DNA from 4 places in the Glutamicibacter sp. NPDC087673 genome. Region 3 is predicted to be linked to each of the others. Evidence: riboswitches for the same ligand, from Rfam matches in the RefSeq annotation. Region 3 holds a riboswitch; each other region holds the start of a gene.

Region 1 (4,997 bases), on a different contig from region 3:
GCCGCTGTCTGCGAGGATGCTTTGCCCCAGCACGCCGCGGATGCGCAGATTCACGGTGTTCCCGCCCAGCGCGGTATTCCAGGCATGCAGCGCATGGGTATCCCAGGCGTCTACTACCGGGCGGGCGAAGGCCGGTTGTTCCCACAGCTCGTCGCGCAGCTGCACGCCGTAGGTTTCCAAGCCCCGCTGGGCGCCAAGGAAGGACCGGGCCCGGCTTGCCGCTTCGGAGTTGATCTGGTCCAGCTGGGCGTAGTCCAGTTCCCAGCTGGCCAGTCCCTTGATCTTGGACTTCTGCCGGACTTGCTGGCTCAGGCCCACGTGTTCAGTGACAAGGTCTTCGAGCACTCGAATAGCGGCTCCATCAGCGGCGCGGGCAATATAGCGGGCAATGACCGCTCCCTGCTGCGCCAAGCGAGTCCATTTGCTCTGGGTTGAGGTGGTACCGACTTTGGTCGCCCCATGGGCGAAGCTTGCGACATACAAGAAGTGCGGCTGCTCCAGGTACTTGCGCATGCCTTCCGGGGCTTCGCCGGTCTTGTGGAAATGATGCATGAACTTCGAATGATCCAGCCGGCGGCAGCGTTCGCACTGGGTTCCGGTACGCAGCGCTTTGTTCTTCGGGCAAGGCAAGGTGTTGCGAGAGCCATCGCTGTTCATCGTGATGTAGCCCAGGCAGAATTTCAGTTCGCCGATGCGCAAGCTTAGGGAACGGTTGGCTTCCAGATATTCGGTGCTCCATTTTTCCGCTTGCCTAAGCCGGAGCATGGGGGCGCGTTCATGCTCTGAGAAGCTGATGCCGTGGCAGAGCTGCCGGTGGTCGCTGGCGAATTCCATCGATGCCTTCCTCGAAGTTACCTCTTCAACGATAGTTCACCGGACATGGCTAGCTCCTGCAAGGCAGGTTGGCCGGCGCCTGCAGCCCGAAAGTTTGCTGGACGAATTCCCGATTCGTTCTGGCCTAATTCCTAGGAGAAGCCCTTAGGCTGGAACTGCACCGGAACCGTACCGCGGGCCGGGCCATAATCTGCTGAGGTGATCCAGGATTTCTGTCCCATTTGATGACAAGACTCGTGCAGTGGCCATCGCAGCTGCCGAGACCGCCCCTTCGCCGGCCGAGCTGCAGCGATTGACGCAGGCTTTCCGCCATGATTTCCAGCGTTTCATGATGGAGTACCAGTTTGCGGTGGACGAGGTGCTGACCAAGGTCTCGATCTTGCGTGAAGAGTTCTTGTATTTGCACAATTACAATCCAATTGAGCACGTCACTTCCCGGGTGAAAACTCCGGAGAGCATCATGCGCAAGGTCTCCCGCCGGAACATCTCCCCGTCCCTGCCTGCCATTCGCGAGAACATCAGCGACATTGCCGGCGTGCGCATTACCTGCAGTTTCGTCAAGGACATCTACAAGGTTCTGAACACGCTAACCTCGCAGAATGACCTGAAGGTCCTCCAAATCAAGGACTACATCAAGAACCCGAAGCCCAACGGCTATAAAAGTGTCCATGCGATCGTGCAGATCCCGGTCTACTTATCCGATGGCCCGGTCGATGTCGTGGTGGAGCTGCAGATCCGTACCATTGCCCAGGATTTCTGGGCAAGCCTGGAACATAAGATCTTCTACAAGTACGAGGGCGAAGTTCCAGAACATCTAGTGCAAGAGCTTGCCGACGCGGCGGCCATGGCGACGAAACTCGACATGCAGATGCAGCGCTTGCATACCGAAGTCCACGGCCATGATGCCAATCAGGCACCGAGCCAAGAGGCGGATTTCGATACGACAGCGATCCAGGGGCTGCTGTCGCTGGCTCAGCAAGCCAAGGACGGGAACCAGGAGAAGGACTTGGATCACTAGCCGTTCATGCCCTCGAAGGACAATGCTGCTTCGGGGCCGGAAACCAAAAAAGATCCTCGGCCGAGGCCGAGGATCTTTGATTTGGTAGCGGCGCCGGGACTCGATCCCGGGACCTCACGATTATGAGTCGTGCGCTCTAACCAGCTGAGCTACGCCGCCACAAGTGAGAAGCAATCCAGTAGAAGCCAAGAATGCTTCTCACTCAGAGCCCCCTGCCGGAATCGATCCGGCGACCTCGTTCTTACCAAGAACGCGCTCTACCACTGAGCTAAGGGGGCAACGAGTAAATACTCTACACGGATTTCCCGGCAAAGAAAAATCGGCGGATCACCCCGGAAAAGACCAGGAGAATTCTGTAAAACCACTAGTCAATGACTATTTATCCTCTTACTCGCTACCCCGGGGACGAAGGGTGGGACAAAAAGTGCCCTGGTGACGATGCTCACGAGAGTGCTCCTCGCGGTCAATCGCGGATTTGCCATGACGCGCAGAATAGAATCCCGCGGATCATCCCCGGTGGCCAAGCATCGAATTACCCCGCTTGGAACTTCGGAACGCTGACACCCTTTCCCACTCCAGAACCCCTGACCGAGCGGCACTTGGGCAACACCCGATCCACCTAGGCGCCCAGGCACGGCTCCGGTGCCCGGCAGCTGGATCCCGGGCCGTGAACCGGGGTGCTGGAAACCGCCAGGAAGGCAACAGCTCTTTGCCGCCCATTCCGGTCTTGAGTAGGAATATTGTGACCTCAGCAACAAATTCCCGACGGATTTTGCAAACCTCAAAAACCTGTGTAAAGTATTTACCTGTTGCCCCCTTAGCTCAGTGGTAGAGCGCGTTCTTGGTAAGAACGAGGTCGCCGGATCGATTCCGGCAGGGGGCTCGAAATAAGAGAGGCAATCTGGTTCCAGATTGCCTCTCTTTTCGTTTATCCCGCAGATGCCGTGTAGCCACTGCGAGCATGGCCCAAGGCGCACCCCAAGCTGCAGCACCGGCTATCGGCCGCGTCTTGCGCCCCGGATTCCAGGTGCCCCCGGCAAGAGTCTCCGGCCAATGAAAAGCATCCTGGCCCGCCACAGCCGGCCCTTCCCACTTCCTTGATGTCAGGCCCTGACCACTGGGTTTGCGTTTTCTCCTCGCAAGCGTGCTAAGTTGTTCGCGACCACACGGGTGCCCTGGCAAGGGCTGAGATCGGGCTATCGCCGTCCGCGACCGTTGAACCTGTCCGGGTAATGCCGGCGAAGGAAGTGAGTTTCCCCAGTGGAACAAATTGAACAGCACCCTGCCCACACCCTTGCCTACCGTGAATCTGCGGGAATTTCTGTTCCCGTCACGCAGATCCAATTGGCAGACTCCCCCAATGGACAGCCCAACGAGCCGCTGGCGGTATATCGCACCAGCGGACCGGGAAGCGAGCCCACCCAAGGCCTGCAACCCTTCCGCGAGCGGTGGATCCTGGAACGCGGGGACGTGGAAACCTATGCAGGCCGCGAACGCAACCTGCACGACGACGGACGCTCAGCGGTCCGCCGCGGCACGGCCAGCGCGGAATGGGCCGGACGCTCAGCCCCGCCACTGCGGGCCGTTGGCGGAGCCCGCGTGACGCAGATGCACTATGCGCGTGCCGGGATCATCACCCCGGAAATGCGCTATGTGGCCCTGCGCGAGGAATGCGATGTCGAGCTGGTGCGCAGCGAGCTCGCGGCCGGGCGAGCCATCATCCCGGCGAACATCAACCACCCGGAATCCGAGCCGATGATCATCGGCAAGGCGTTCCTGGTCAAGATCAATGCGAATATCGGCAACTCGGCGGTGACCAGCTCCATCGCAGAAGAAGTCTCCAAGCTCCAGTGGGCGGCCAAATGGGGCGCGGACACGGTAATGGACCTGTCCACCGGAGATGACATCCACACCACCCGCGAGTGGATCATCCGCAACTCCCCGGTCCCCATCGGCACTGTGCCGATCTACCAGGCGTTGGAGAAGGTCAACGGCGAAGCCAACGAACTGACCTGGGAGATCTTCCGCGACACCGTCATTGAGCAGTGCGAGCAGGGCGTGGACTACATGACCATCCACGCCGGGGTGCTGCTGCCCTACATCCCGCTGACCGCCAACCGGGTCACCGGCATGGTCTCGCGTGGCGGGTCCATCATGGCCGGCTGGTGCTTGGCGCACCACCAGGAGAATTTCCTGTACACCCACTTCGATCAGCTGTGCGAGATCTTCGCGCAGTACGACGTGGCCTTCTCGCTGGGCGACGGGCTGCGCCCGGGCTCCATCGCAGATGCGAACGACGCCGCCCAGTTCGCCGAGCTGGACACCCTGGCCGAGCTGACCAAGCGCGCCTGGAAGTACGATGTGCAGGTGATGGTCGAAGGCCCGGGGCATATCCCGTTCCATCTGGTGCGCGAGAATGTGGAACGCCAGCAGCAGCTGTGCGACGGGGCGCCGTTCTATACCCTGGGCCCGCTGGTCACCGACATCGCCCCGGGCTACGACCACATCACCAGCGCCATTGGCGCCACGGAGATCGCACGGTACGGGACCGCGATGCTCTGCTACGTCACCCCCAAGGAGCATCTGGGACTGCCCAACCGGGATGATGTGAAGACCGGGGTGATCACCTACAAGATCGCTGCGCACGCCGCCGATCTGGCCAAGGGCCACCCGGGTGCCACAGCGCGGGATGATGCGCTGAGCAAGGCGCGCTTCGAATTCCGCTGGAATGACCAGTTCGCGTTGTCCCTTGACCCGGTCACCGCACAGGAATTCCATGATGAGACCTTGCCGGCCGAGCCGGCCAAGACCGCCCACTTCTGCTCCATGTGCGGGCCGAAGTTCTGCTCCATGCGCATCTCCCAGGATATCCGCGACGAGTACGGCTCGGCCGAGGCGCAGGCCGCATTGGCCGGGATGGCGCAGAAAAGCAGGCAGTTCCTTGAAAGCGGCGGCACGGTCTATCTCGGGGACGGGATCCCGGTGGGAACTCCTGCTCCGTAAATAGCCTGCGGCGCACGAAAAACGCCCTTGGGGCAAGCTTTCGGCTTGCCCCAAGGGCGTTATTCAATGCTGTTCAGCTGCGTGCGACTGGCTTAGTAGTCGCGACGTCCACCGCTACGGCCCGAATCGCTGAAGCGATCCT
Region 2 (4,997 bases), on a different contig from region 3:
AACGTTTTAGGCAATATCGACTGGGCGTCGATGCTACAAAAGGTTGGCATCGCGCTAATCATCCTCATCATTACGTGGCTAGTTGCACGCATAATTCGTTGGGCTGCCGCCAAACTGGTGAACAGGGTGAAGTTCCTGCAAAAGCAGGGCAATGACGGAGAACAAATAGGCCAATCCCTGGGCAAGGTCGCGGGGTTGATTGTCTGGCTCTTCGGCCTCGTGGCAATCCTGCAGGTCTTCGCTCTATCCGAAGTGCTATCGCCGGTGCAGGGCATGCTCGGCGGCGTCATGGCCTTCATCCCCAACCTCATCGGTGCGGGCTTCATCTTCTTCATTGGCTACGTCATCGCGAATATCGTTCGCCAGCTGCTGAGGACCGGTTTGGGAACTGTCGATTTTAGCGGACTGGTCCGCAAGGTCACCCCAGGCAACGAACCAGTAGATGAAGTTCAGTCTCGCGAATCCCAAGCGAAGATCGTTGACATCATTGCCAACATCGTCTTCGCCTTGATCCTGCTAGTCGTCGCAATATCAGCCCTGCAGGTTCTGGGCATCGCGGCAATTTCGGTACCTGCCCAGCAGATGCTGCAGCTGGTCTTCACCGCAATCCCGCAGGTCATCATGGCCTTGGCGCTCTTGGCCGTGGGTATCCTGATTGCCAAGTTCGTCGGGCAGCTACTTGAATCCACCCTCCACGGCGTGGGTACCGACACTGTTGTTGCCCAGTGGGGCGTAGTTCCCGAGGGCAAGAGCGCTTCGGGAATCATCGCTGGCATCGTCAAGATTGCTATCGTGCTGTTCTTCGGTGTGATGGCGGCCCAGATGCTGAACTTCCCAGCGATCACCAATATCCTCAATGAGATCCTGGCCTTGGGCGGCAAGATCCTCTTCGGCGCAGCAATTATCGCCGCAGGTTTCGTCATCGCCAATGTGATTGGCCGCTTCTTGGGTGACACTACTGCTTCGAAGATCATCCGCTACACGGCAATTGCGCTGTTCGTGGCGATGGGCCTGAAGTACATGGGTATCGCCGATTCGATCATCAACATGGCCTTCGGCGCAATCGTCATTGGCGCAGCATTGGCAGCGGCTCTGGCCTTTGGCCTCGGCGGTCGTGATGCTGCGGCCCGCACGCTGAAAAAGATGGAGGCCCAACAGGCCACCAATGGCCCGGACTCGACGCCACCGGCATCGAACCCAGGCATCTAACCACGCATCACAAAACCTGAGGGACAGATAAGAAGTCGCGGAATCCAAAACCGGATTCCGCGACTTTTTTGATGCCCGCCAAGCTACTGCTGCGTGCCCCACGGCAAGGGCATGACCGCAGAGCCGCCATCGGTACGCAACCGCGCGTAGGTGTGCACATCGATGCGTTCTCCGGCAACCAGGAATTTGCCCCGCTCGACACCTTCGTGCAGGAAGCCGTTGCTTTCTGCCACATGCTTCGACCCGGGATTATTTGCCCGCAAGCCCAGCTCCAAGCGGTACAGTCCCAGCTCGTCGAACAGGTAATCCACCAAGGTTGCCACGGCGCGGGTGGCCAGCGACCGGCCCCAGTAATTCTGGTTCATCCAATACCAAATCCACGCGTTCTGATTGGCCGGGTCGACCGTACCGCACACCAGTCCCACCAGCCGATCCCGATATGCGACGGCCATCGCCTGCTGGCGTTCCCCGGCCTCCAGCAGTGCGCGCACATACGACTCAGCCTTTTGCGGGGAATCGGCGTCGCCTTGGCGCAACATGTCGGGGTTCGAGGAGAATGCCTCGAAGACCGCTTCGGCATCCGAAAGGCGCAGCCGGCGCACCGTGAATTCACCGTCGGCATGCACGGTTTCCTTCGGTCCTGCAGATGGCTGCGGATGAGCGGCGGCCGTGCCCTGGTGGAAGAGCAGCTGCCAGCGGCCCTGCTCATGGATCCACAGTGAACTGCGTTCGCTGGGGGAACCGGCGAGCAGCTTCCAGCGCAGCAGCACCAGCTGGTCTGAAAGCTGGAGAGCCACCGGGCTTTCGACTTTCAACGCCCCGGCATCCCGTGCCGGCTCCCGGGCCAGCTGGGCAATGATGGCCTCGCGATCATAGACTCGCCCGCTGGCTCCCACCTCGGCGAACCGAGGATGCAAGCGCCGCTGCAATTGCTCCTGGCTATGGCGTTGGCTGGATTCCAAGAGTTCTTGCTCCAACGAGATGATGGTGCTGGATAGCGCAGAACCTTGGGGAAGCACGATAGGGAAGTCATGGAATGCCATGTCAGCAAGTACATCACAGAAGATGACGGAACTGCGTTCAATGAAGTTCGACTTTATGAGCTGCATCATGCTTATAATCGCTGTAATCCGCGGGAGCCTGAATCGACCAGGCTGAGAGGGCACCGAGCCGACCGCTACACCTGATGCGGGTCATGCCGCCGTAGGAAGGAAGCGTGCCCTTGTGCATGTCAACATTGTTGGCGCCGGGATAATCGGCCTGGCCGTCGCGTTCGAGCTGGAATCACGCGCACACACCGTCACCCTCATCGATCCGGCACCCGGCCAAGGTGCAAGCTACGCGGCAGCAGGAATGCTGGCCCCGGCAGCTGAAACGGTCTGGGGCAATGGCCCGTTGCACCAGCTGCTTGCCGCCTCGAATGCCGCCTATCCGCAGTTCATCGAGCGCATCGCATCGGCCACCGGGCAACGCCCGGACTACTTGCAGAACTCCACGCTCGTTGTCGCCGCAGAGCCTGCGGACCGCGAAGCCCTGCACGAGCTGGCCGAACTGCAGATATCCCTCGGCCTGTCAGCGCAAAAGCTGCTGCCCAGCCAAGCCCGCAAGCTCGAACCAGCCTTGGCCGCCAATATTTCTGGCGCGGTCCTGTGCCAAGATGACCACCAGGTCGACCCTCGATCCATCGTCAAGATCCTGTTGGAGCATCTGCGTCCGCACCTGGTCGAGGAACGGGCGCAGGCACTGGTGACCGACGGGAAGCGGACCACCGCTGTGCGGACCGCATCGGGCCGAATCCTCGAAGCGGAGCAGACCATCGTGGCCACCGGTCTTGGCACCCTCGATGGCTTGAACGAACTTCCGCTGCGCCCGGTCTACGGGGACATCCTCCGGATCCAGGGACCAGCAGGCCCGCCGCTCATCACCCGCACCATCCGCGGCATCGTGCACCGGAAACAGGTGTATCTGGTGCCGAGAAGGGACGGTAGCCTCGTCCTTGGCGCCAGCGTCCGTGAAGACCGGCAACAAGCGGTGAACATTGGCGCGATGCACCTGCTGTTGGACAACGCGAGAAAGCTTGTCCCCGGCATCAGCGACTGCACGCTGAACGAAGCAACGGCCCGGGCACGTCCCGCCACGCCAGATGACCGGCCGCTGCTGGGACGCCTTGATCCAGGGCTGCTGCTCTGCACCGGGTACTCCCGGCACGGCGTGCTGCTGGCTCCGCTGGGCGCAACGCTCACTGCGGATCTCGCCCACGGCCACCAATCCCACCCCTTGCACCAGGCTGTGGATCCCCACCGCTTTGCCAACGCAACCTAGACCGCTCACCGAACGGAGCAGCAACCATGACAAGCATCGGCATCAATTTCAATTCACGGCAACTGAACCTGGACGAAGGAACCACCCTTCGCGAATTCATCAGCACGCAAATCGGCAAGGAACTGGACGCCAACTCGGTGGCCGCTGACGGCAGCAAGCTCGGAGTTGCCGCCGCCGTCAATGGCGCTGTCGTTCCACGCAGCGCCTGGAATAGCTACCTGCTGGCCGAAGGGCACAGCATTGAACTCGTTACCGCGGCCCAGGGAGGCTAGGCATGGAAACGCGCAACATCACCGAGCTGGACATCCACAGCGACCCATTCCAGATCGCCGGACGCTCCTTGTCCTCGCGCCTGATCCTCGGCACCGGGGGAGCGAGTTCGCTGACCACCCTGGAAAGCGCCCTGCAGGCCTCCGGAACGGAGCTGACCACCGTGGCCATCCGCCACTTTTCGGCGGCCGGCGCAGGCAACGTGTATGAACTGCTGCAGCGCAACAACGTGATTGCGCTGCCCAACACCGCTGGATGCTTCACCGCCCGCGATGCGATCCTCACCGCGCACCTGGCCCGTGAAGCTCTGGAAACCAATTGGATCAAGCTCGAAGTCATTGCCGATGAGCACACGCTGCTGCCGGACCCGCTGGAACTGCATGCGGCCACCGAGCAACTAGTGGCCGACGAGTTCCAGGTTTTCGCCTACACCAATGATGATCCGGCACTTGCCCAGCGCCTGCAGGACGCCGGGGTTGCGGCAATCATGCCGGCCGGAGCACCGATCGGCTCGGGCCTGGGGATCCTGAATCCGCACAATATTTCCACCATCGTCTCGCGCGCGCAGGTACCGGTGATCCTTGACGCCGGGGTGGGCACCGCCTCGGATGCGGCCCTGGCCATGGAGCTCGGTTGCGACGCGGTGCTGCTGGCCAGCGCGGTGACCCGGGCGCACAACGCGCCGCTCATGGCCAGGGCCATGAAGGATGCTGTGCGTGCCGGGCGCGCCGCGCGGCTCGCTGGCCGGATCCCGCGCCGCGATACCGCACTGGCCTCATCGCCGGCCGAAGGCATGATGCAAACCCTGGTCGGTGACTTCTCGTGAGCCGGGAAGCCCTGGTCGCACCCGGCGCGGAGCTGGAACCGGAAGAGCTGGCGCGCTACTCCCGGCACTTGTCCCTGCCCGGGGTGGGAGAAGAAGGGCAACGCCGCATCGCCAACGCCAAGGTGCTGGTTATCGGAGCCGGGGGCCTGGGCAGTCCCATTGCCAGCTACCTGGTCGCTGCGGGAATCGGCACCCTCGGGGTCATCGACGATGACACCGTCGAGCTGTCCAATCTGCAACGACAAACCATGCACCGGCAACAGGATGCAGGGCGCTTGAAAGTGGATTCGGTGCGGCGGATGGCCCACGAGCAGAACCGGAACGTCCAGATCATCACCGTGGATGAAAAGCTGGATGAATCCAACGCCGT
Region 3 (4,997 bases):
ATGATGCTCGGCGCTATGCGCAGGGTATCCTCGTCGTACTCGCCGCCGAAAACCACCTCGCCTTGCTCGAACATCGACAGCAGCCGCTCAAAGTGCTTGCGGCTGACGATGCGGCCAAAGTCCGGATGGGTGAGCGGTTCCTTGCCGTAGAAGCTGGAGATGGCCTGGCCCAGGCGCCTGATGAGCTCAGACGAGTCGCCCACGCTCAATACGTAATCCGGCGCCACGCAGGTCTGGCCGGCATTCATGAACTTGGCGTAAGCCAAGCGCTTCGCGGAAGCCAACGAATCGTTCTCCACCACGGCCGGCGATTTTCCGCCCAATTCCAAGGTGGTAGGCGTCAGATGCTTCGCGGCCGCGGCAGCCACGATCTTGGCCACGCGTTCGCCGCCGGTGTAGAAAATGTGGTCCCAGCGGGCGGCAAGCAACTCCGTGGAGGTATCCACGCCGCCTTCAACTACCGCGTAAACCCGTTCGTCGAGGTAGACCGGGAGGAACTTGGCCAAGGCGCCTGAGGTCGCAGGAGCCAGCTCGGATGGCTTGATGACCGCAGCGTTGCCGGCAGCAATGGCCGCGACCAGCGGTGCGAGCACCAGCTGAACCGGATAGTTCCAGGCTCCGATAATCAGCACGACCCCCAGCGGGCGCGGCTCGACCTTGGCCATGGCTGGCTGCAAGGCCAGCGGAACCTTGACACTGGTGGAATCCATCCACTCAACGAGGTGGCGCTGGGCGAAATCTATTTCCGCGCGCACCACGTCGATTTCGGAGAATTTGGCTTCGGTGGCACTCTTGCCCAAGTCCTCGGCCAAGGCCTGGACGAAGTCTTCCAGATGCTCTTCCAGCATCTTCTCCAGTGCCTTGAGCTGCTGCAGGCGGAAGCGTCGCGGATGCGTGATCCGCGTGTCCGCAGAACGCCGCAAATGACTCAGAACTGTTGCTATGCGCGATGGATGCTCGTCCACCGGAGGTGCGGAATCACCGACCGGTTCGGGCAACGGAGTGGAAGTAAACAGACCCATGATTTGAGCGTACGTCACTGGGACTATTTTTCATCGTTTAATTCGCCAGAGGATTCAATATGTATCAAATAGTTGATACATTGATGTCCATGAACCAGTTCTCGGCGAGCGCCATATCCATCGCTTTCGTTGCCGCAATCATCTGCGTTTGGTTGCGTTCGGTGGCGCACAGGCGTGGAACACCAGCTATCGACCGGGCCCGATCCCACTCGTTCTGGTGCGCATTGATCGCATTCTTTGCTTCAACCTCATGGGATTTGTCCGAGACCTGGCGCGTTTCAATGACCGAAACCAATTCAGGTTCGGCTATCGCTGAAGCACTCACTCCGGGGATCTGGGTTCTTCTGGTATACCTCATCGGCTTGTTCACTTGGCCCAAGGAACTCCAGCCCGTGCGCACCGCTTCATTAGAGGCCCGCAGCCTGACAACTCCATTTCCCAAGGCCCTAGGGGCTTTCGTTGGGCTTTTGCTGCTGATCGCAGTCGGCTCCCTGTGGCCGGCCTCCAAAGTCGAAGGGCTCGTTGGCGTTCCGGCCTCGGAATTCACGACCTTTGATTTTGACGGCATCCATTCATACACGTCGGAGGGTCCGTATGATGGGCGGTTGCCGGGCACACAGATGCTCCCGGTATTCATCGTGGCCCTGGCAGGGATCATCGTGGCCGCGGCTGTGATTACCGTAGTTATCCTGAAAAGACCTGCCTTGGCCGGCATCTCGGTCGAAGACAACCAAGCGTTGCGCACGGTCTGGCTCAACCGCTTGATGCGCAATATCGGCATCGTCTTGCTGGCTTTCACCGTGTCGGTGGTCAATTACTCGCAGGCTAATTCGCCGGATGGACAGTACGAGTTCGTTAGCTATGGCGCCCTTGCGGTCGCCCTCACGTTGCTCTTCTGGGGACCGCGCTCTACATTCTCAGCTCAATCCACCACCAGGGAACGGACCGCCTTCTCGCGTTTGCGTGATCAACTATTCACCTTGCAATACGTAACTGCAGCACTCACCTTGCTCAGCGTTGCAATCGGCTGGTCATTCTTGCCACTGGATGACGAGCTCCAGATGCCTACCAATGAGCGAACTACGTGGATCTTAATGATCTTTGCCGGTGCGGCTTTGAGCTATGCCGTTCTCAATGCGCTTTATCTCAGCTACGTCAGCACGGTGGCCCGGCAGGCGTCTGCAGCACCCAAGTACCACGCGCCCCTGCCCTTGTGGTCCTACATCGCCGCTGGCTTGCTGTTTGCCACCAGCACCTATTTTCTGCTCGATCCGCCGCTGGACTATTTGTGGGGCTTCGTGCCTCCAGGCAAGACAATGGTTGCAGGCTTGATCCTGCTGTTGCTGGCAACCCATCTTGGATTCGTCTGGTTCTCCCGCCGGGCAATTATTCCCTGGGCTGTCTCGTCGGCCGAAGAAATCTGGTACCGCAAGGTCCTGGAACTGCGTTCAATGCGTGTTAACACCAGTGCAGTGGTAGCCATGCTGCTCATTGGCTACGGATTCCCGGCCGGGCTGGGACTCTTTGCATTGCTCATCTTCGTTGTCCCAGCAGTCATTTTCCTAGAGCGCCCCGGTAGCGCCTTCGTGCGGGAACATCAGCCGGCAGCTACTTCATGAGCACGCAGATCAGTGTTGACCTCCAAGCAGCTACCCCGCCCTATGAGCAGATCCGCTCGCAGATTGCTTCACTGATCTCCTTGGGAGATCTGCCCTCGGGGAGCAAGCTGCCTACTGTGCGTGCGCTGGCCACGGACCTCGGCGTCGCTGTCGGTACAGTGGCGCGCGCCTACAAGGAGCTGGAAGCCGAAGAGCTGATCACCTCCCGGCGCCGGGCCGGCACAGTGGTCAACGAGCGGCCGCAGCCGGTGGACACCAGGGAAGATCTGCTGGCCGCCGTGGATCGCCTCTGGGCGCTGGCGGCCGCGCAGAAGGTGGATGCGGCCACGCTCAAGGCCTTGGTGGCGCGGCGCGAGCGTAAGTAACTTGTCCTCGGAACCGGTTGTGCGTACGCTCTATGGCAGTGACACGGGGTGTCGGATCAACCGACTGAGATAAGACCCGTAGAACCTGATCTAGTTCACGCTAGCGGAGGGATGTCGCATGGCTTTGCATGCAGTTGCCCAAAAATACCGGCAACAATCACCTTTGGTTTTTTGCCTGACCAATACCGTCGTATCCAATTTCACTGCCAATGCCCTGCTGGCATCCGGGGCTTCTCCGGCCATGACGGATCTGCCCGGAGAGGCCGGTCCATTCGCGCAGGCAGCGTCAGCCGTATTGGTGAATTTGGGAACTCCAAGCACTGAACAGCTGACCGCCATGGAAGAAGCTGTGCAGTCGGCGAGCGCTGCAGGCACCCCGTGGGTCCTGGATCCAGTGGCAGTGGGAGCGCTTCCGGTGCGCACGGAGTTTGCCCGGCGCATTGTCCGGCAACGCCCGACCCTGATTCGAGGCAACGCCTCGGAAATCCTGGCTCTGGCCGGCCGGCAATCTGCTTCGCGCGGTGTCGATGCCTTGGATGAGGTTTCTGCCGCCTTGGCGGCGGGACGCGAACTGGCCACGGAGCACGACTGCGTAGTGGCCATTTCCGGCCAGGCTGACGCCATCATCGACGCCACGCGTACCGTCTTGGTGCATACCAACGGAATTGGCTTGACCCGGATGACAGGTGGCGGCTGCGCCTTGGGCGCGGTCTGCGCCGGGATGGTTGCGGTCCACGATGACCCGTTCGAGGCCACCATCGCAGCCCACGGTTTCTATGGCCTGGCCGCGGAAAAGGCCCTGGCTGGCAGCTCCGGTCCGGGCAGCTTCGCAGTTGCCTTCCTTGATGCGCTGTCGGCTGCCGATCCCCGGGAACTGAAAACTTTGAAGTACGAGGAATTGAACCATGCATAATTACGGCGCTTATCTAGTAGCCAACACTGCCAGCTGCACCCCACGCAGCACCCTGGAAGTTATCGAGGGAGCCGTCGCCGGAGGGATCGGGTGGATCCAGCTGCGCGCCAAGGATGAAAGCGCCCGGGAATTCGTCGAGCTGGCCTGCGCGGCTGCCAAGCTCACCGAGGGCAAAGCCCAGTTGCTGATCAATGACCGCATTGACGTCTACCTCGCGGCACGGGCTGCTGGCGCAGCAGTGAACGGCATCCATATCGGGCAAAAAGATGTGCCGGTACAGCTGGCTCGCCAGATCATCGGCGAGGGCATCATCGGCTTGAGTGCTTCCAGCGATGAGCAGCTGGCCCAGGCGAACAAGGACGCCTCGGTGATCGACTACCTCGGTGTAGGAGCCATCCGCGCCACTCCGACGAAAAAAGACCATCCTGCTCCCCTGGGGTTGGACGGCTTTGCGCGAGCCGCTGCCTTGGCCAAGCTGCCCTGCGTAGCGATCGGCGCAATTACCCAAGACGATGCCGCCGCGATCCGCGCCGGCGGCGGCGCAGGCCTGGCCGTGGTCCGCGCCATCTGCAACGCCGAAGATCCGCAACTTGCCAGCGCGCAGCTGGTCGCAGCCTGGGAGGCCTCGAAATGAACATCCTATCCATCGCAGGCTCCGATCCTTCCGGCGGCGCCGGAATCCAAGCGGATCTGAAGGCCATTGCCGCCAACGGCGGCTACGGAATGTGCGTGATCACCGCTTTGACTGCGCAAAACACCCATGGGGTATCCGGAGTTCAGGCGATCAGCGGCGATTTCGTCCTCGCGCAGCTCGAAGCCGTGAGTACAGATATCCGCATCGATGCGATCAAGATCGGGATGCTGGCCAACGCCGAGGTGATCCGCGCAGTCACCAGCTGGCTGGAAACTGTTGACGCCCCCGTCGTGCTGGACCCGGTCATGGTGGCGACCAGCGGGGATCGCCTGCTCGACGACGAATCGGCCCTTGATTCGCTGCTGGATCGCGCCACGGTGATTACCCCGAACCTGCTGGAGCTGGCCAGCTTGCTGCGCGAGCCTGTGGCCCCTTCCTGGGACG
Region 4 (4,997 bases), on a different contig from region 3:
CAGCAACGCGTCCACGCGCGCTTGGACCTGGGCCGGCTCGTATTTCGGCGCATCGGCGCTGCTGGCCTGCGCGCGGCTGGGAGCGAAAGCCAGCTCTTCCCGAACGCTCTGGGTCACGAATTGGTGTTCGGGTTCCTGGAACACCGAACCGATCCGCCCAATCAATGCACCGGCCTTCCAGGCAAACGGGGAGTTGCCCAGACCGTCGGCCAGTTGCGCGGTGGCCGCCAACCCGCCGTCGGCCGGGACGAGCAATCCGCCCAAGGTCAAGGCCAGCGTCGACTTTCCAGCGCCATTCTCGCCGCGAATCACCGTCGCGGTGCCCGCTTGCACATTCACGTCCACCGCTTGGGTGCGCGGTGCCGTGGCGGTGCGGGCGGATACCAGCTGCTGCGCTTCCAGCAGCGTGGCACCGGCACCGTTCGTTGCCCGGGCCACCTGCGGGAAGTAGCCTGGAATCCACAGCCCGGCAGCAGCCAGCTCCTCGCGCACCGTTTCATCGGTGTACAGCTGCTGCGGGTCCAGATCGTGCGCGACTCCCCCACCGGGCTGCAGCACGATAACCCGGTCCACATGCTGCGCCCAGGCTTCAATCCGGTGTTCCACGACGACCAGCGTGGCACCGGAAAGCCGGGCGGCGTTCAGCACCGCATCGCGCAAGAGCTCAATGCTCTGCGGGTCCACATTGGCAGTCGGTTCATCGAGCAGCATGACGCTGGGTTCCATGGCCAGAATGCCGGCCAAGGCCAACCGCTGTTTCTGCCCGCCGGAAAGTTGCTGGGTGCGGTGCTCGAAGGACAGCGCACCCAGACCCACAGCGTCCAGCACTTCGGGGATCCGCTGGCGGATCAGTTCGGGATCCATTCCGAGGTTCTCGGCGCCAAAGGCCACGTCATCGGCGACCCTGCTTTGCACTACCTGGGTTTCCGGGTCTTGCTGCATCAAGCCCACCGGGTGGCTCCGGATGAAGGCATCGCTGCCATCTATGAGCAGCCGGCCAGCGACCTGATCGTCCTCATCCGCTTCCAGCAACCCGGCCATCGCGTGCAGCAAGGTTGACTTGCCGGCGCCCGATGGACCGACCAGCAGCACCTTCTCACCGGCGTGGATCACAAGGTCCAGTCCCGAGATGGCAGGATTCTTCCTCTCGGAGTGCTGCCAGCCGAACCCCGTTGCGGTGATGGCGGCACCGCGCTGGGTCAGCGAGGCTGCGCCGGAATTGGCAAAGGAACTCATTTTGCGCTTTCCAGGTGCGCACGCCGGCTCGGCAGGGCGCTCAATGCACCGGTCTTCGCCAGTCCACGCGTGGCCAACCAGGACAGCAGCCCTGCGACGACTACGCCGGAAATACCGGTGGCGATCACGTGGAAGATCTTCATTCCGGCGGTGTACTCAACGTAGTAGGCCAGGATGTAGGCCTCGGAAATGCCGGCGAACAAGCCGGCGAACAAGCCGGCCAGCAGCGCCACGCCCAGGTTCCACTTGCGGTAGCGGAATGCTGCGAAGACCAGCTCTGCACCCAGGCCCTGGACCAGGCCGGAGATCAGTACGGTCAAGCCGTAGTGCGAGCCCAGCAGCGCTTCAACTACGGCGGCCAGCAGCTCGCAGTAGATTGCGGCGCCTGGCTTGCGGATGATCAGTGCGCCGAGCACCGCCGGGAAGAGCCACATGCCGGTGAGCAGCGCGGTGGCTGGCGGGAAAGCCGCAAAGGCGAGTGAGAACAGGCCATAGCCGGCACTCCACGCCCAGAAAATAACCCCTGAAGCGACGGCGATCACCGAGGCGACGACGATATCAACTACACGCCAGCCGGTACGCTGCTTCGAAACTGTTTCGTTCATTGCTGGTCCTCCTGTGGAAAGGAGGGGAGATGGACGGAATGAGGGCATACTGCCGCGCCTATCCGCATCCGAGATGCTCGACTTCCTTCGCCGGTACTAGCCGGGGCAGGTTCGAGGGTCTGCGATCTATCGCACTCTCAGCGTCTTGCGACTTTTTTAAAAGTCTGACGCTCCCCTGTCGGAATAATTACTGCTCCCCCACCATACCGCAGGTATGCTGGGCAGAGGAACGATATGTCAAGAGCTTGATCGCGAGGAAAAAATGGATAAAGTGCAGAAACTTGCCACTACCGGTATCACCGTTGGCGCTGGCATGCTCGGCGGCAAGCTGGTTGATTTCCTTTGGTTGAAGGCAACCGGCAGCAAAGCACCACGCAAGGGCACTGAGGAAGCAGCGGAAGCTTCTTTCCGCCGTGCCTTGGGCTTCGCAGTCGTTTCGGCCCTGGTCGCAGCAATCCTGCAGACCGTGGCTGATCGCAGCGCCAACAAGGTTGTTGCCAAGTTCACCAAGTAAGCTTCGGCGTTGAGCCAAAAGCGGGAGCCGCCCAGAGGGGCGGCTCCCGCTTTTTCTCAATCTTGTTCGTCTGGCGATCCGGTCTTGGAAACCGGGGTGGTTCCGGTCGGCGGTGTTCCGTTGACCTTGTTGACCACGTGGCTCAGCTCATCGGAGAACAGGGTTTCCTTGGCAGCGTGCTTGGTCCGGTAGCCGGAACGGCCAATCATGTGGGCCGAAACCGGTGCGGTCAATAGCTGCATTCCCCAGGCCAGCACGAGTACCGGCACCACAGCCCAGCTGCGCAGGTAAATGGCCAGTCCAGCGAAAATCAGCAGGAAGCCGAGTACCTGCGGTTTGGTCGCTGCATGCATGCGGGTGAGCATGTCCGGGAAGGTCAGCAAGCCGATGCCTGCGATCAATGACATCAGGCAGCCAAGGATCAGCAGGACGGCAACGAGGACATCAAGGAAGATTTCCATTAGGCGTTCCTCTGATCCGAAACAAAGCGCGAGACGGTCACCGAACCGATGAACCCGAGCATGCAGGCGGCCACGACGAACAGCAAGTAGTCGGTGTGCTTGTGCAGCACCATTTCCAGGCACAGCGCGGCGGAGATGATCAGCAGCATCACGTCCAGGGCCAGCACCCGGTCAAGGATTGACGGCCCCTTGGCAACACGGACCAGGCAGGCGACAGCACCGAGCCCGAGCATGATGCCGCAGATCCAAATGACGATATCCAGCATGTTACCCCTTCCTCGCATCAAAGTTCGGTCCGCATTCGCTCTTGATCGCTTCGTACTCGTCTCGGCTGCCGATAGCCATGATCAGCCGGCGTTCGATGTCCCGGATGCCGGAACGCGCCTTCTCCACGTCCGCAGGCGACTCGATGTCGATGTAGTGCAGGTACAGAGTCGACGAGCTGCGGTCCACGTCGATCACGAAGGAGCCCGGGATCAGCGTGAGCACGTGGCCCACGGTCATCACGATCAGGTCCGAGTCGGTGCGCAGCGGGACCGCAATGACCGCGCTGCGGGTGCGCTTCCCGCGGACCAGCGCCAGCCAGGCCACGTGGACGCTGGCCGCGAAGACCTGTCCGAGGAACCAGATGAACAGCTTCAGGCAGTACCAGGCATTGATCCGGCCCGAAAGGACCACCGGCGGCAGCGGGAACAGGTTCACGATCAGCAGCGCGATGATCACGCCGAAGACCATGTTCCCCAGGGAGAAGTCCTGCCAGAGAGCACCCCAGACGAAGAGCAGCAGCAGAAGCAGCGGCCATTCCTGCTTGAGTGTCGCGCGGTGGCGCACGCCGGAGGTATCCAGCGCATCGTCAATGCGCTGGTCACGCGGTTCAAAGTTCTTGTTCGGCATCATCCCTCCAATCAGAATGGCAAGATCGAGCTGATATACGGTTCGCGGGCGATCAGTTCCGCAGCCACCCGCTGGCAGAATTCGAAGATCGGCCCGGCAAAGATGGCCAGGGCGATGCCCGCAAGCACCAGCGAACCGGTGGCGTAGCGCATGCCCCACGGCAAGGAGTCGGCTTCCAGCTGCTTGGCCAGCTTCAACCCCAAGCGGGGGTTCTGCGCGCCGCCGGCCAACGTCTCGTCGGCGACCTGCGTCGCTTCGGCCACCAGGTCCTGGTTGGGCACCTCGGCATCAGCGGCACGGCGCCAGAACACACGGGCCCACACGCGGATGATCGCCATCAAGGTCAGCAGGCTGGTCAGCAATCCGGCGCCGATCACGACCCAGGTCAGCGGATCGGCATCCTGCGCGGCCGCATGCAATAGCCCGAATTTGCCCAGGAATCCGGAGAACGGCGGGATGCCGCCCAGATTGATGGCCGGGATGAAGAAGAGCAGGGCCAATGCCGGGGAAAGCTTGGCCAGCGAGCCGAGCCGGGTGACATTCGAGCTGCCGGCACGGCGTTCGATCAGTCCCGCTACCATGAACAGCGAAGTCTGCACGATGATGTGGTGGCCCACGTAGTAGATGGTCGCGGCGATGGCCAGCGGCCCGCCCACGGCCACGCCGAAGATCAGGTAGCCGATGTGGCTGGTGAGCGTGAAGGAAAGCATGCGCTTGAAGTCCGTCTGCGCCAGTGCACCGAGGATACCGATGACCATGGTCAGCGCGGCCACCACCAGCAGTCCGGCGTTGACCGAGCCGCCCGGGAAGAGCAGGGTTTCGGTGCGGACGATCGCGTAGACGCCCACCTTGGTCAGCAACCCGGCGAACACCGCGGTCACCGGGGCCGGTGCGGTCGGGTAGGAGTCCGGCAGCCACAGGGACAGCGGGAAGACCGCGGCCTTGATGCCGAAAGCGATCAGCAGCAGCACATGCAAGATCAGCTGCGGGCCCTGGCCCAGTTCGGGCAGCTTCACCGCCAGGTCAGCCATGTTCACCGTGCCGGTGGCCGCATAGGTCATCGCGATGGCCATCAGGAAGATCACCGAGGAAACCACGGAAACCACCACATAGGTGGTACCGGCGCGGATGCGCTCGGCGGTACCGCCCAAGGTCAGCAGCACGTAGCTGGCGGTGAGCAGGATTTCGAATCCGACGTACAGGTTGAAAAGGTCAGCGGCCAGGAAGGCGTTGGACACTCCGGCCAGCAGGATCAGGTACGCCGGGTGGAATATCGACACCGGTCCG

Evidence for each region. A riboswitch is a leader RNA that binds a small molecule or an ion and turns the genes downstream of it on or off. The one in region 3 is predicted to bind thiamine pyrophosphate.
Region 1: linked by a shared signal. The riboswitch ahead of thiC (phosphomethylpyrimidine synthase ThiC) and the one ahead of thiM (hydroxyethylthiazole kinase) in region 3 are both predicted to bind thiamine pyrophosphate.
Region 2: linked by a shared signal. The riboswitch ahead of thiO (glycine oxidase ThiO) and the one ahead of thiM (hydroxyethylthiazole kinase) in region 3 are both predicted to bind thiamine pyrophosphate.
Region 4: linked by a shared signal. The riboswitch ahead of ACIOTL_RS04660 (ECF transporter S component) and the one ahead of thiM (hydroxyethylthiazole kinase) in region 3 are both predicted to bind thiamine pyrophosphate.

What each region holds. Positions count from the first base shown of each region.
Region 1 covers NZ_JBIUWB010000002.1:223,605-228,601, reverse strand. The annotation lists gene ACIOTL_RS05390 (DUF2797 domain-containing protein) at 1-834, opposite strand, end outside; gene ACIOTL_RS05385 (GTP pyrophosphokinase family protein) at 1,076-1,852, shown strand; tRNA gene ACIOTL_RS05380 (tRNA-Met) at 1,935-2,011, opposite strand; tRNA gene ACIOTL_RS05375 (tRNA-Thr) at 2,059-2,130, opposite strand; tRNA gene ACIOTL_RS05370 (tRNA-Thr) at 2,664-2,735, shown strand; TPP riboswitch at 3,009-3,116, shown strand; gene thiC (phosphomethylpyrimidine synthase ThiC) at 3,113-4,855, shown strand; gene ACIOTL_RS05360 (DEAD/DEAH box helicase) at 4,948-4,997, opposite strand, start outside.
Region 2 covers NZ_JBIUWB010000002.1:384,831-389,827, forward strand. The annotation lists gene ACIOTL_RS06225 (mechanosensitive ion channel) at 1-1,209, shown strand, start outside; gene ACIOTL_RS06230 (GNAT family N-acetyltransferase) at 1,293-2,321, opposite strand; TPP riboswitch at 2,332-2,436, shown strand; gene thiO (glycine oxidase ThiO) at 2,434-3,531, shown strand; gene thiS (sulfur carrier protein ThiS) at 3,558-3,803, shown strand; gene ACIOTL_RS06245 (thiazole synthase) at 3,806-4,627, shown strand; gene moeB (molybdopterin-synthase adenylyltransferase MoeB) at 4,624-4,997, shown strand, end outside.
Region 3 covers NZ_JBIUWB010000001.1:876,174-881,170, reverse strand. The annotation lists gene ACIOTL_RS04145 (aldehyde dehydrogenase family protein) at 1-1,022, opposite strand, end outside; gene ACIOTL_RS04140 (hypothetical protein) at 1,082-2,641, shown strand; gene ACIOTL_RS04135 (GntR family transcriptional regulator) at 2,638-3,006, shown strand; TPP riboswitch at 3,041-3,135, shown strand; gene thiM (hydroxyethylthiazole kinase) at 3,125-3,919, shown strand; gene thiE (thiamine phosphate synthase) at 3,912-4,553, shown strand; gene thiD (bifunctional hydroxymethylpyrimidine kinase/phosphomethylpyrimidine kinase) at 4,550-4,997, shown strand, end outside.
Region 4 covers NZ_JBIUWB010000002.1:72,182-77,178, reverse strand. The annotation lists gene ACIOTL_RS04665 (ATP-binding cassette domain-containing protein) at 1-1,236, opposite strand, end outside; gene ACIOTL_RS04660 (ECF transporter S component) at 1,233-1,841, opposite strand; TPP riboswitch at 1,907-2,028, opposite strand; gene ACIOTL_RS04655 (DUF4235 domain-containing protein) at 2,113-2,355, shown strand; gene mnhG (monovalent cation/H(+) antiporter subunit G) at 2,412-2,816, opposite strand; gene ACIOTL_RS04645 (monovalent cation/H+ antiporter complex subunit F) at 2,816-3,082, opposite strand; gene ACIOTL_RS04640 (Na+/H+ antiporter subunit E) at 3,084-3,710, opposite strand; gene ACIOTL_RS04635 (Na+/H+ antiporter subunit D) at 3,722-4,997, opposite strand, start outside.